Regions from separate parts of the Viridibacillus sp. FSL E2-0187 genome, predicted to be linked through region 1. Evidence: riboswitches for the same ligand, from Rfam matches in the RefSeq annotation. Region 1 holds a riboswitch; the other holds the start of a gene.

Region 1 (4,730 bases):
TGCTAGTAAAACACCTGAGAATACTTCATTTGTGGCTAATATGCCGACGGAAGAAGTATATACAATGCCATCAAAATATGGAGTAAACGGAACTGTATCAAATACAAAACCTCTTGTCTTCCAAGGCAATATCATTGATGACTTCAAATTAACATTTGAAGATGGCAAAATCGTTAAAGCTGAAGCTGGCGTGGGCAATGATCTATTACAAGAATTGATCAAAGCTGATGAAGGTTCAAAATATCTTGGTGAAGTAGCATTAGTGCCACATGAATCGCCAATCTCTGCATCAAATATTCTTTATTACAATACATTATTTGATGAAAATGCTTCGAATCATTTAGCTATTGGTGAAGCATATCCAACATGCTACGAAGGTGGTAGTGCGCTATCTCCCGAACAATTAGAAGAGCACGGTATTAATACTTCTATTACACATGAAGATTTCATGATTGGTAGTGCCGACATGAATATCGACGGTGTTTTAGCAGATGGTACAGTAGAACCAATCTTCCGCAATGGTAGTTGGGCATTTTAAATAAATAAATGAGTTAAAACTGGTACGCCTCCTTGATGGGCGTACCATTTTTTTTGTTGTAAAGTGGGGGATGTTTAGCTGTAATTTGGAATAGGGGAGGACATGAATATTCTGCTAAATAACAAACAGGTGAGTTAGCGCAACAAACATCTCAGTCAGTGCAACAATCATCTCAGTTAGCGCAACAATCATCTCAGTCAGTGCAACAAATCCAAGAGTTAAAGCAATAATCACAATGCCATAAAAAAAACCCCTATGCTTGGATTTATCCGCATAAGAGCAATTAATACTATGGTTTATATCTTGTTGTGGGAGTTTGTTGTGCTTGTGATTTTGATTTTGCTTTACGAGAATCAATAACTTTAATAACAATCGGATAAATAATTGGCGCTAATTTAATAGCAGTTTTTACTACGTTTCTTACCTTCATTTAGTAGCACTCCATTTCTTATAAGCTAATAATAATTTATTCCCATAGATGCTGCATCTTAAACGCGTAGTACACGAACACCTTGAATGATATTCCAAATGATCACTGCTACAGATAGTAGGATTTCTAAAATGATAAACGAGATAATTAAAATAGGCCCTGTACTTATAAAGTTATCAGAACCACTGCCATAAACTCCAAAAACGATAAAGAAAATAATGAAACCGATAATGGATGGGATAATGAGTAAAAGATGTGATATGAATGCTCGTTTCGCATGGTTTTTTACACTCGAATCAGCACTGATAAAATAAACAATTATTGGCAAAATAAATCCTGCAAAAAATATACTAAAGTAACATAATGCCGACATTACTCGATTGTTATCCAGTCCAAGCACCTCCATTCATATTATTATCTACGCTAGAACTCCCAAAAAGATTCAACCCAATGCATGTGCTTTTATTATATTTGCGTAAAGGTATACAGATGAAATGCTGACATATTCAGCGGGACCATGCCAATCTGCTCCAGTTGGGCCGAACTCAATGGCTCCTACGCCATCTGCAGCATAAAATCGAGTATCTGCAGATCCATGTTGTCCAAATAGTGTGGCTTGCTTGTCGCAAACTGCAGCAGTTGTTTTTAATAATGATAAAACAAATGGATCGTCAGCACTTGTTGTAACTGCAGGAGCAATACTGTGAATAATGATTTCAGCTTGGATTTTTTCTGCATCTAGAATTTTTTGAATGTCATGTAGAATAAAGTCTACTGATTGACCTGGAACGTATCGGATATCATAGCGTACATTGCACTGATCTGGAACGACATTAAAACGTTCACCTGCTTGTATTGTAGCCAAATTAATCGATGGAGAATCATAAAATGTATTATGAGCATTTGTTATTGGTGATTCTAACAGTTTTGAGTGGAAATGCATGGCTTGTAAAACAGCATTTAGCCCCTCCCAAGGACGACTACCATGTGATGCTTTACCCTTGAATTGAATTTCGAATTGAAGAATACCTTTTGCTTGTAAACCAATTTGCAGTTGCGTAGGTTCACCACAAATAACAAATTGACCATTAAACCCATTACGAGCAAGCCATCCTGATGTATTCTCACCACCAGTTTCTTCATCTGTCACCAGATGAAGTTGAAGGCGTCTAGGCAGCTTGTCAGCTGATTTAGATAGCTCTACAAAGCCGAACATCATCGCCGCGACTCCTGCCTTCATATCAGCAGCTCCACGCCCGTATAAAAGGTCTCCATCTACAAAGGGGGTATATTGTTCAATTGCAGCTGGAACGACATCGACATGGCCATTCCAGATAAGACAATCTGCGCCTTGTCCAATTTCAGCTGTTAAAATATCAAGTCCGTTATTTTGATATAGGTTAACATCTATACCTTGTTGCTCAAGCCATTGAGCACAAAATTGTAAAGCTTCATTTGCTCCAGTAGGAGTATCACTTTTGTATGTAATTAATTTTTTTAGTAAATCAATCATTTAATTGTCATCCCTTTCATTAAATTCCATTTTATTTATTATATACATTTTTGAAAGAGATCTCTCATTCAATTCAGAGTAATCTATTGAAATAAAAGAATTGTTTGAGTACAATAGGGGTGTTCTACAATTACAATTAAATGATGTATTTACCACAAGGGGAGCCGAAATGGTCGGCTGAGAGTGAACCCAAAGTTCTAACCCTTTGAACCTGTAAGTTAATGCTTGCGTAGGAATGTGGATAGAAACCGACATATAACCGATGTCAGGACCTGTCCTGATGTCGGTTTTTTATTTCTAAGTTTTACTATCTAGAGCCCATTACAAAAGGGATACGTTTAGGTCTTGTGTGTTCTACATCAGAACTACGGGAGGATATTTATTTTGGATAAAAAGAAATTGTTGTTTTTAATTGAGATTGCAATTTTTTCCGCAATCGGTCTAATTTTAGATCAGCTGTCATTTAAACTGTGGGCTCAAGGCGGCTCTATTAGCCTCGTTATGGTACCAATTGTATTAATGGCATTCCGATGGGGTGTATCAGGTGGTTTGATTACCGGTTTTTTAATTGGATTATTGCAAGTGGCGATGGGCGCTTCAATTTTTACACCGCTTCAAGGATTTATCGATTACTTTATAGCATTTACTGTGGTAGGACTTGCTGGAGTTGTGAGGCATCTAGTGTTTACTGCAAGTAAGCAATTAAACAAAAAAGCAATGACTTTGTATATTGTGCTAGGTACAACACTTGGTGGTTTGCTGAGATACATTGCTCATACTACAGCAGGAATTGTCTTCTTTAGCGAATATGCAGGTAATCAAAATGTATATTTGTATTCTATAATTTATAATGGTACGTATATGTTGCCAGCTACTATACTAACAGCAGTTGTAGCTGTACTTTTATTTACATCAGCACCTCGTTTATTACAACAACAAAATTGATAAAAAAAGAGAATTCCTTAAAATTGGAATCCTCTTTTAGCACTTTCAGTAACGTAATTTCATATGTTTAATATAAGAGCTAAACAAAATTATTCTAAATATATAGACATTTGAAATAGCAAGATACTCAGTTTTCATGTTCTTCATTTCGCAAAAAAAGTGTTATAGTAGAGAGTAGACATATGAGAAGAAGGGATCGTATAAAATGATAGCTATAACTCAAGAGGATATTGCAGGATTAAAAAAAGCTGGACGTGTAATGGCCCAAATTCGTGAAGCGATGAAGGCAGCAACAAAACCAGGAATTACAACTAAAGAATTAGATGAAATTGGTGGCCGTTTATTTGAAGAAAATGGAGCCGTTTCAGGACCTAAAAGTGAATATGATTTCCCAGGATATACATGCATAAGTGTGAACGAACAAGTTGCACACGGCATTCCAGGAAACCTTACTCTAAAAGAGGGAGACCTTATTAATATCGACGTTTCTGGTCATGTTGATGGCTATTTTGCAGATACTGGTGTGTCATTTGTTGTTGGTGATGGATCTTACCCAGAAATCGATAAACTTTGTCAAGTTGCAGAAAGTGCATTTGATCGTGCGATGACAAAAGTAAAACCAGGTGCTCGTTTAAACCAAATTGGTAAAGCGGTTGAACGTGAAGCAAAAGCTAACGGTCTAGCGGTTATTATGAACTTAACAGGTCATGGCATTGGCCGTTCACTTCATGAAGATCCACAACATGTATTAAATTATTTTGATGCATGGGATCGCACAATTTTAAAAGAAGGTATGGTTTTAGCTGTTGAACCGTTCATCTCTCAAAAAGCAGAACATATTGTTGAATCAGGTGATGGTTGGACATTTATAACGCCTGACAAATCACTAGTTGCTCAATATGAACATACAATCATCGTAACTGATGGTGAACCAATTATTACAACTAAATTAGACTAAAATATTGAAAAAACCTCCCTTGAATTTTCCATCAAGGGAGGCCTTTTGTTTTTTATTGTTATTTAGAAGGCTTTTGTTTTTTTATAAACAAGATTCCTGCCAATAAAACACCACTTAGAAAAAGTGCTGCTGTCGTTACTAATAATTCCTCAAAGCCATTTTTTATCGCAATCCCTATATAAGCCCAAATGAAGACGATTGGAAAAAAAATATCATAATGGTGGAAACGAATATGAAGTGCAATAGCCGTACCTAGGGTAAGCATAATAACAGCCCACAAAGGATTACTTAAACCTAAGCCATTCCAATGATTAGATGTTAAAACGAAAGAGACATTTGTTATTGT
Region 2 (4,730 bases), 3.3 Mb from region 1:
TTACTTCACCAGCAACAAAATCTGTGACAAATGAAGCATCAACAAAAATCGAAGGAACAGCTTCACCAACAACAACGATTAAATTAAAACAAAATGATCAAGAAGTTGGATCTGCCGTCGTTGGAACAGATGGTAAATTCTCAATCGATGCTAAATTATCAGAGGGTTCAAATGAATTCGTAGCAGTTGCAACTCTTGATGATAGAGTAATAGGAGAATCTAAAGCTGTTAATGTTGTATTAGACACTATGAAACCGGAACTGAAAATCGAAAGTCCGCTTGACGGGGATAAAACAAATCGTGAGTCAGTAACCGTTGAAGGTACTGTTGAAGATGCGAACCTAGATTGGGTCCGTGTAAATGGAAAAGACGCACCTGTGGTCAATGGCAAATATTCAAAACGTATCCTTCTCGACAACGGTTTAAATGAAATCAAAGTAGTAGCTAGCGATAAAGCAAACAACAAAGTGACAAAGAAAATTAGTATCACAGCAAATTACGATGCACCTGTCATTGAAAACTTAACACCAGTAGAAGACCTTAATCTGGAAACAGGTAAAAGTGTTAAAATTGAATTTGATAGTGCAGCAGGATTGAAAGCTACTTTCGTCATCCACATGCCTCTAACAAACGTTAATGGACAAGATCAAAATGCGACTGAGCTACCTATGTCAGAACAAGCAGATGGTCATTACGTAGGCTATTGGACAGTACCATCAGGAACAGTAGCAAAAGGAGCAGTAATTGAAGTAAAAGCTGTTGATAATTTCAAAAACGAAACGCGTCAAGAAGCGAAAGGTAAGCTGTATATCAATATTGAGAAATAAACGCTATTAAGTAATGAACCCCCTATCTCTTTGGAGAAGGGGGTTTCTAACGTCTAAACGAAAAATGCATGTGCTTTAGCAATGGAATTCTAGAGAAACACAGTTTTTTAATCACTATTTTGGACCATTTTATACTCTTATACATATCCTACAAAGAATGAAAAGAAAAAGGAGTGAAATTGAATGGTTCAACCTTTTCATGGAGGACAGTGGCAACGCGAAAGTTCTAATTTTTGGCGGGGGCAGCAATGGAATCAAGGCAACAATTGGCACCAAGGTAACGACTGGCACCACGGCCAAAACTGGTTCCCAGGTCAGCAGTGGCATCATTGGAATCAATGGCAACCGTGGCAACCGTGGAATCCTTGGAATCAATGGAATCAATGGGGTCCATGGCATCCATGGCACCAAGGGCATCGTTGGTAATAAATTAGAACGAGTATAGTCACACATAGATTTCACATATATTTTATACGACTATCAAGCATCCCCTGATTCGATTGAGTCAGGGGATATTATTATGCCTCAGAGGTAAAAACACTTTAGAAATGCTTTTGGGATGTAAATTATCTAACAGAAGCACGCATATAATTGATTGAAGGGTGGGGGAATATTGGAAGAATATGCAGGTGTATTGATGAGATTTTTACCTTCAACGGCAACCATTTTACAATTACAACAACCGGAAAAAAAGCCGGCAATACTACTAGCAGATATAGATGGCGATCATAAAGAAGAGATAATCGGAGCATACAACTATCAAGGTCGAAATTATATTAAAATATTAAAGAATAACCATAATGAATGGGTTCCAATAGCAGACATCAAAGGAAGCGGGTATGGAATAACGAATTTAGTAGCTGTGCCATTAGTTAACAAAAATATAAATACTTTAATTGTAGGTTGGCAAATAGGGAGTATATGGTCGAAGTTAGACCTACTACAATGGACAAACAAAGGTTTTATTCATATACCAACGAATAATATGGTCTATAGTAAATTGCAAGTAGAAGATATGCCGAGTACCCAAAATTCGGACGGGAAATATGAGCTAGCTATTTGGGTTCATGATACGGGTGATGCCTATAAAATAGCTATCTATCGTATTAATGACATGAGACTTATAAAGGCAAAAGATGTGTACCCATATTATTTCAAAAAAGTAGAAGCGTACTATAAGAATCTATTGAAGAATAATGATTATCCTTTTTATTGGTACTATTTATCGGATGCTCAGATGAAGGCGGGAGATTTAGAACAGGCACTTATTTCAATTGATAAAACGTTGTCGTTTAATTCACCATATCCATCTAAAGAGACTCTACTAGAGAAAAGAAGACAAATTTTAAATAAGTTGAAGCAACATCAAGAGGGTGCCCAAATTGTCATTGATAAAAAAAGAGGTGATGTTACAGGAGATGGCTTAATTGATACAGTTCTTCTAACTGCTGAAAAAACTGAAGGAAGCCCATATTTAAAAAATATTACCTTAATTGTTTTTAATGAAAAAACTAATTTCTATGAACAAATCCCATTAAAAGAAAACTCAGGTTATAACCCCACCATATCGCTCGGGGATTATACAGGAAATGGTGTAAAAGACATATTAGTTGTCATAGATTCAGGTGGAAGTGGAGGCATCATATTCGCATATATATTTACATATATGAACGGAGAAATGCGCCAAGTATTTGACTCAGATGCCTATAATGAACTTTCAAAATATGAAGTGAATTATTTGGATAATTACAAAGTAAGTGTTACTAGCTCCTATCCAGCGAAAAAATATATCTTAGATCTAACATATAAAGGGAAAGATTATCTATCTGAAATTTATAATGTAGACGGCACACTTAAAGCGCCAATCCAAGGGTGGGTGGATCCTATTAGCGGATTCTATCCTATTGATTACGCAAGGGACGGCAACTACGAATTTTTGGCGTACCAAGAAATCGCCGGTAGATACCATGCAGATGGCTTAGGTTATGTAGAAACTATATTGAAATGGAATGGACAAAAATTTGTTTCAGACCGCCAAACCGTATCAATTTTCGGTGAAGATTTACCAGTGAAATAATCTATTAGTTAGTAATTAGAGGGTGTTTTAGGACGTGAATATTCTGCTAAATAACAATCAGTCGAGTTAGCGCAACAAACGCTGGAGTTAGCGCAACAATCACCAGAGTTAGTGCAACAAACGCCGAAGTTAGCGCAACAAACACCGGAGTTAGCGCAACAAACACCAGAGTTAGCGCAACAAACCACCAAATTCCAAAACCCAAAAACAATCGTTTCCAAATAAATATTGGAATCTTTTGTTTTTTTGATATAATAGATGAGAAAAGTTCATATGTGCAAGAATGTGGGGGGGCTGGTGTTGCCAGCTGAGAATGTATCCGATAGATGCTGACCCTTAGAACCTGATCTGGTTAACACCAGCGGAGGGAACATCAGCTAAAATCTCGAGTATCATTGAATTTTAGAGTGTATGTTAACGTCCGGAATAGTTCCGGGCGTTTTTCTTTTTGCATGGAACTTGTCAAAATAATATAGATGGAGGCAAGGGAAATGAAAAAATGTATGCTGCTACTTGTAGCATTATTCGCTTTAGTAGGTTGCCAATCAAATGAGTCAAAAGGAAATGATAATGACTCGAAAAACGAATTAAAAAAAGTAACCGTCGTTTTAGATTGGACACCAAATACAAATCATACTGGTTTGTATGTAGCAAAAGAAAAAGGTTTTTTTAAAGAGCAAGGTTTGGATGTAGAAATCATTCAACCAGGTGAAACAGGAGCAGATCAACTAGTAGCTTCAGGAAAAGCCGAATTTGGTATTACAGCGCAAGAATCGATTACACAAGCAAGAGTTCAAGGAGTTCCACTTGTGTCAATCGCTGCGATTATTCAACACAATACATCGGGTTTTGCATCCCCAATAGACAAAAATATTAAATCACCGAAAGATTTCGAAGGTAAGACTTATGGTGGTTGGGGTTCTCCAATCGAAAAGGCTGTTCTTGATTCTCTTATGAAAATCGAAAATGCTGATAGTAAGAAGCTAGACATTATCAATGCCGGAGATGCAGACTTCTTTACAATGGTCAAAAAAGATGTAGATTTTGCATGGATTTACTATGCATGGACAGGCGTCGAAGCGGAACTGCGTGGAGAAAAAATAAATATGCTTTATTTAACAGACTATAGTGACAAACTAGATTACTATACTCCAGTTCTTACAACTAACGAAAAAATGATCCAAAGTAATCCAGATACAGTGATAGCATTTACTAAAGCAACTTCACAAGGATATGAATTTGCTATAAAAGATCCCGAAGCTGCTGCAGATATTTTACTTAAAGCAGCCCCAGAACTAGATGCAGAGTTAGTTAAGAAAAGCCAACAATGGCTAGCTGACAAATATCAAGATGATGCAAAACAATGGGGAGAGCAGAAACTTGAAGTTTGGGAAAACTATGCAAATTGGATGAGTGATAATAACGTATTAGAAGGTAAATTCGATCCTGAAAATGCGTTCACAAACGAATTTTTACCACAATAAGGAGGAGAAAGAATGGCTAATTCATTAATCAGTGTACAAATTATTCCGAAAACAAAAACTTACGAGGATGTTATTCCTTTTGTAGATGCAGCTATCAAAATTATCGACGATGCTGGAGTGAAGTATGAAGTGCATCCACTTGAAACCACAATGGAAGGTGAACTTTCAGAACTGCTAGACATCATCCGTGTGATGAATGAAAAGATGATTGAACTTGGTAGCGTAAACGTCATCACTCAAGTGAAAATGCTTTACCAACCATCTGGTATTGAACTAGGTACATTAACGGAGAAATACAGATAATGAAATGGATACGTGAAAAAGGAGGAGCGATTTTTCTGC

Evidence for each region. A riboswitch is a leader RNA that binds a small molecule or an ion and turns the genes downstream of it on or off. The one in region 1 is predicted to bind thiamine pyrophosphate.
Region 2: another riboswitch for thiamine pyrophosphate. It lies ahead of MHH85_RS16800 (ABC transporter substrate-binding protein); the one in region 1 lies ahead of thiT (energy-coupled thiamine transporter ThiT).

The regions. Positions count from the first base shown of each region.
Region 1 covers NZ_JBBOVG010000001.1:139,460-144,189, forward strand. Annotated here, with positions in the region: gene MHH85_RS00545 (aminopeptidase) at 1-538, shown strand, start outside; gene MHH85_RS00550 (hypothetical protein) at 828-968, opposite strand; gene MHH85_RS00555 (hypothetical protein) at 1,027-1,296, opposite strand; gene MHH85_RS00560 (M20 family metallopeptidase) at 1,411-2,481, opposite strand; TPP riboswitch at 2,629-2,734, shown strand; gene thiT (energy-coupled thiamine transporter ThiT) at 2,866-3,426, shown strand; gene map (type I methionyl aminopeptidase) at 3,632-4,384, shown strand; gene MHH85_RS00575 (tryptophan-rich sensory protein) at 4,443-4,730, opposite strand, start outside.
Region 2 covers NZ_JBBOVG010000001.1:3,437,913-3,442,642, reverse strand. Annotated here, with positions in the region: gene MHH85_RS16810 (S8 family serine peptidase) at 1-827, shown strand, start outside; gene MHH85_RS16805 (hypothetical protein) at 1,441-2,904, shown strand; TPP riboswitch at 3,182-3,291, shown strand; gene MHH85_RS16800 (ABC transporter substrate-binding protein) at 3,396-4,388, shown strand; gene MHH85_RS16795 (thiamine-binding protein) at 4,401-4,691, shown strand; gene MHH85_RS16790 (ABC transporter permease) at 4,691-4,730, shown strand, end outside.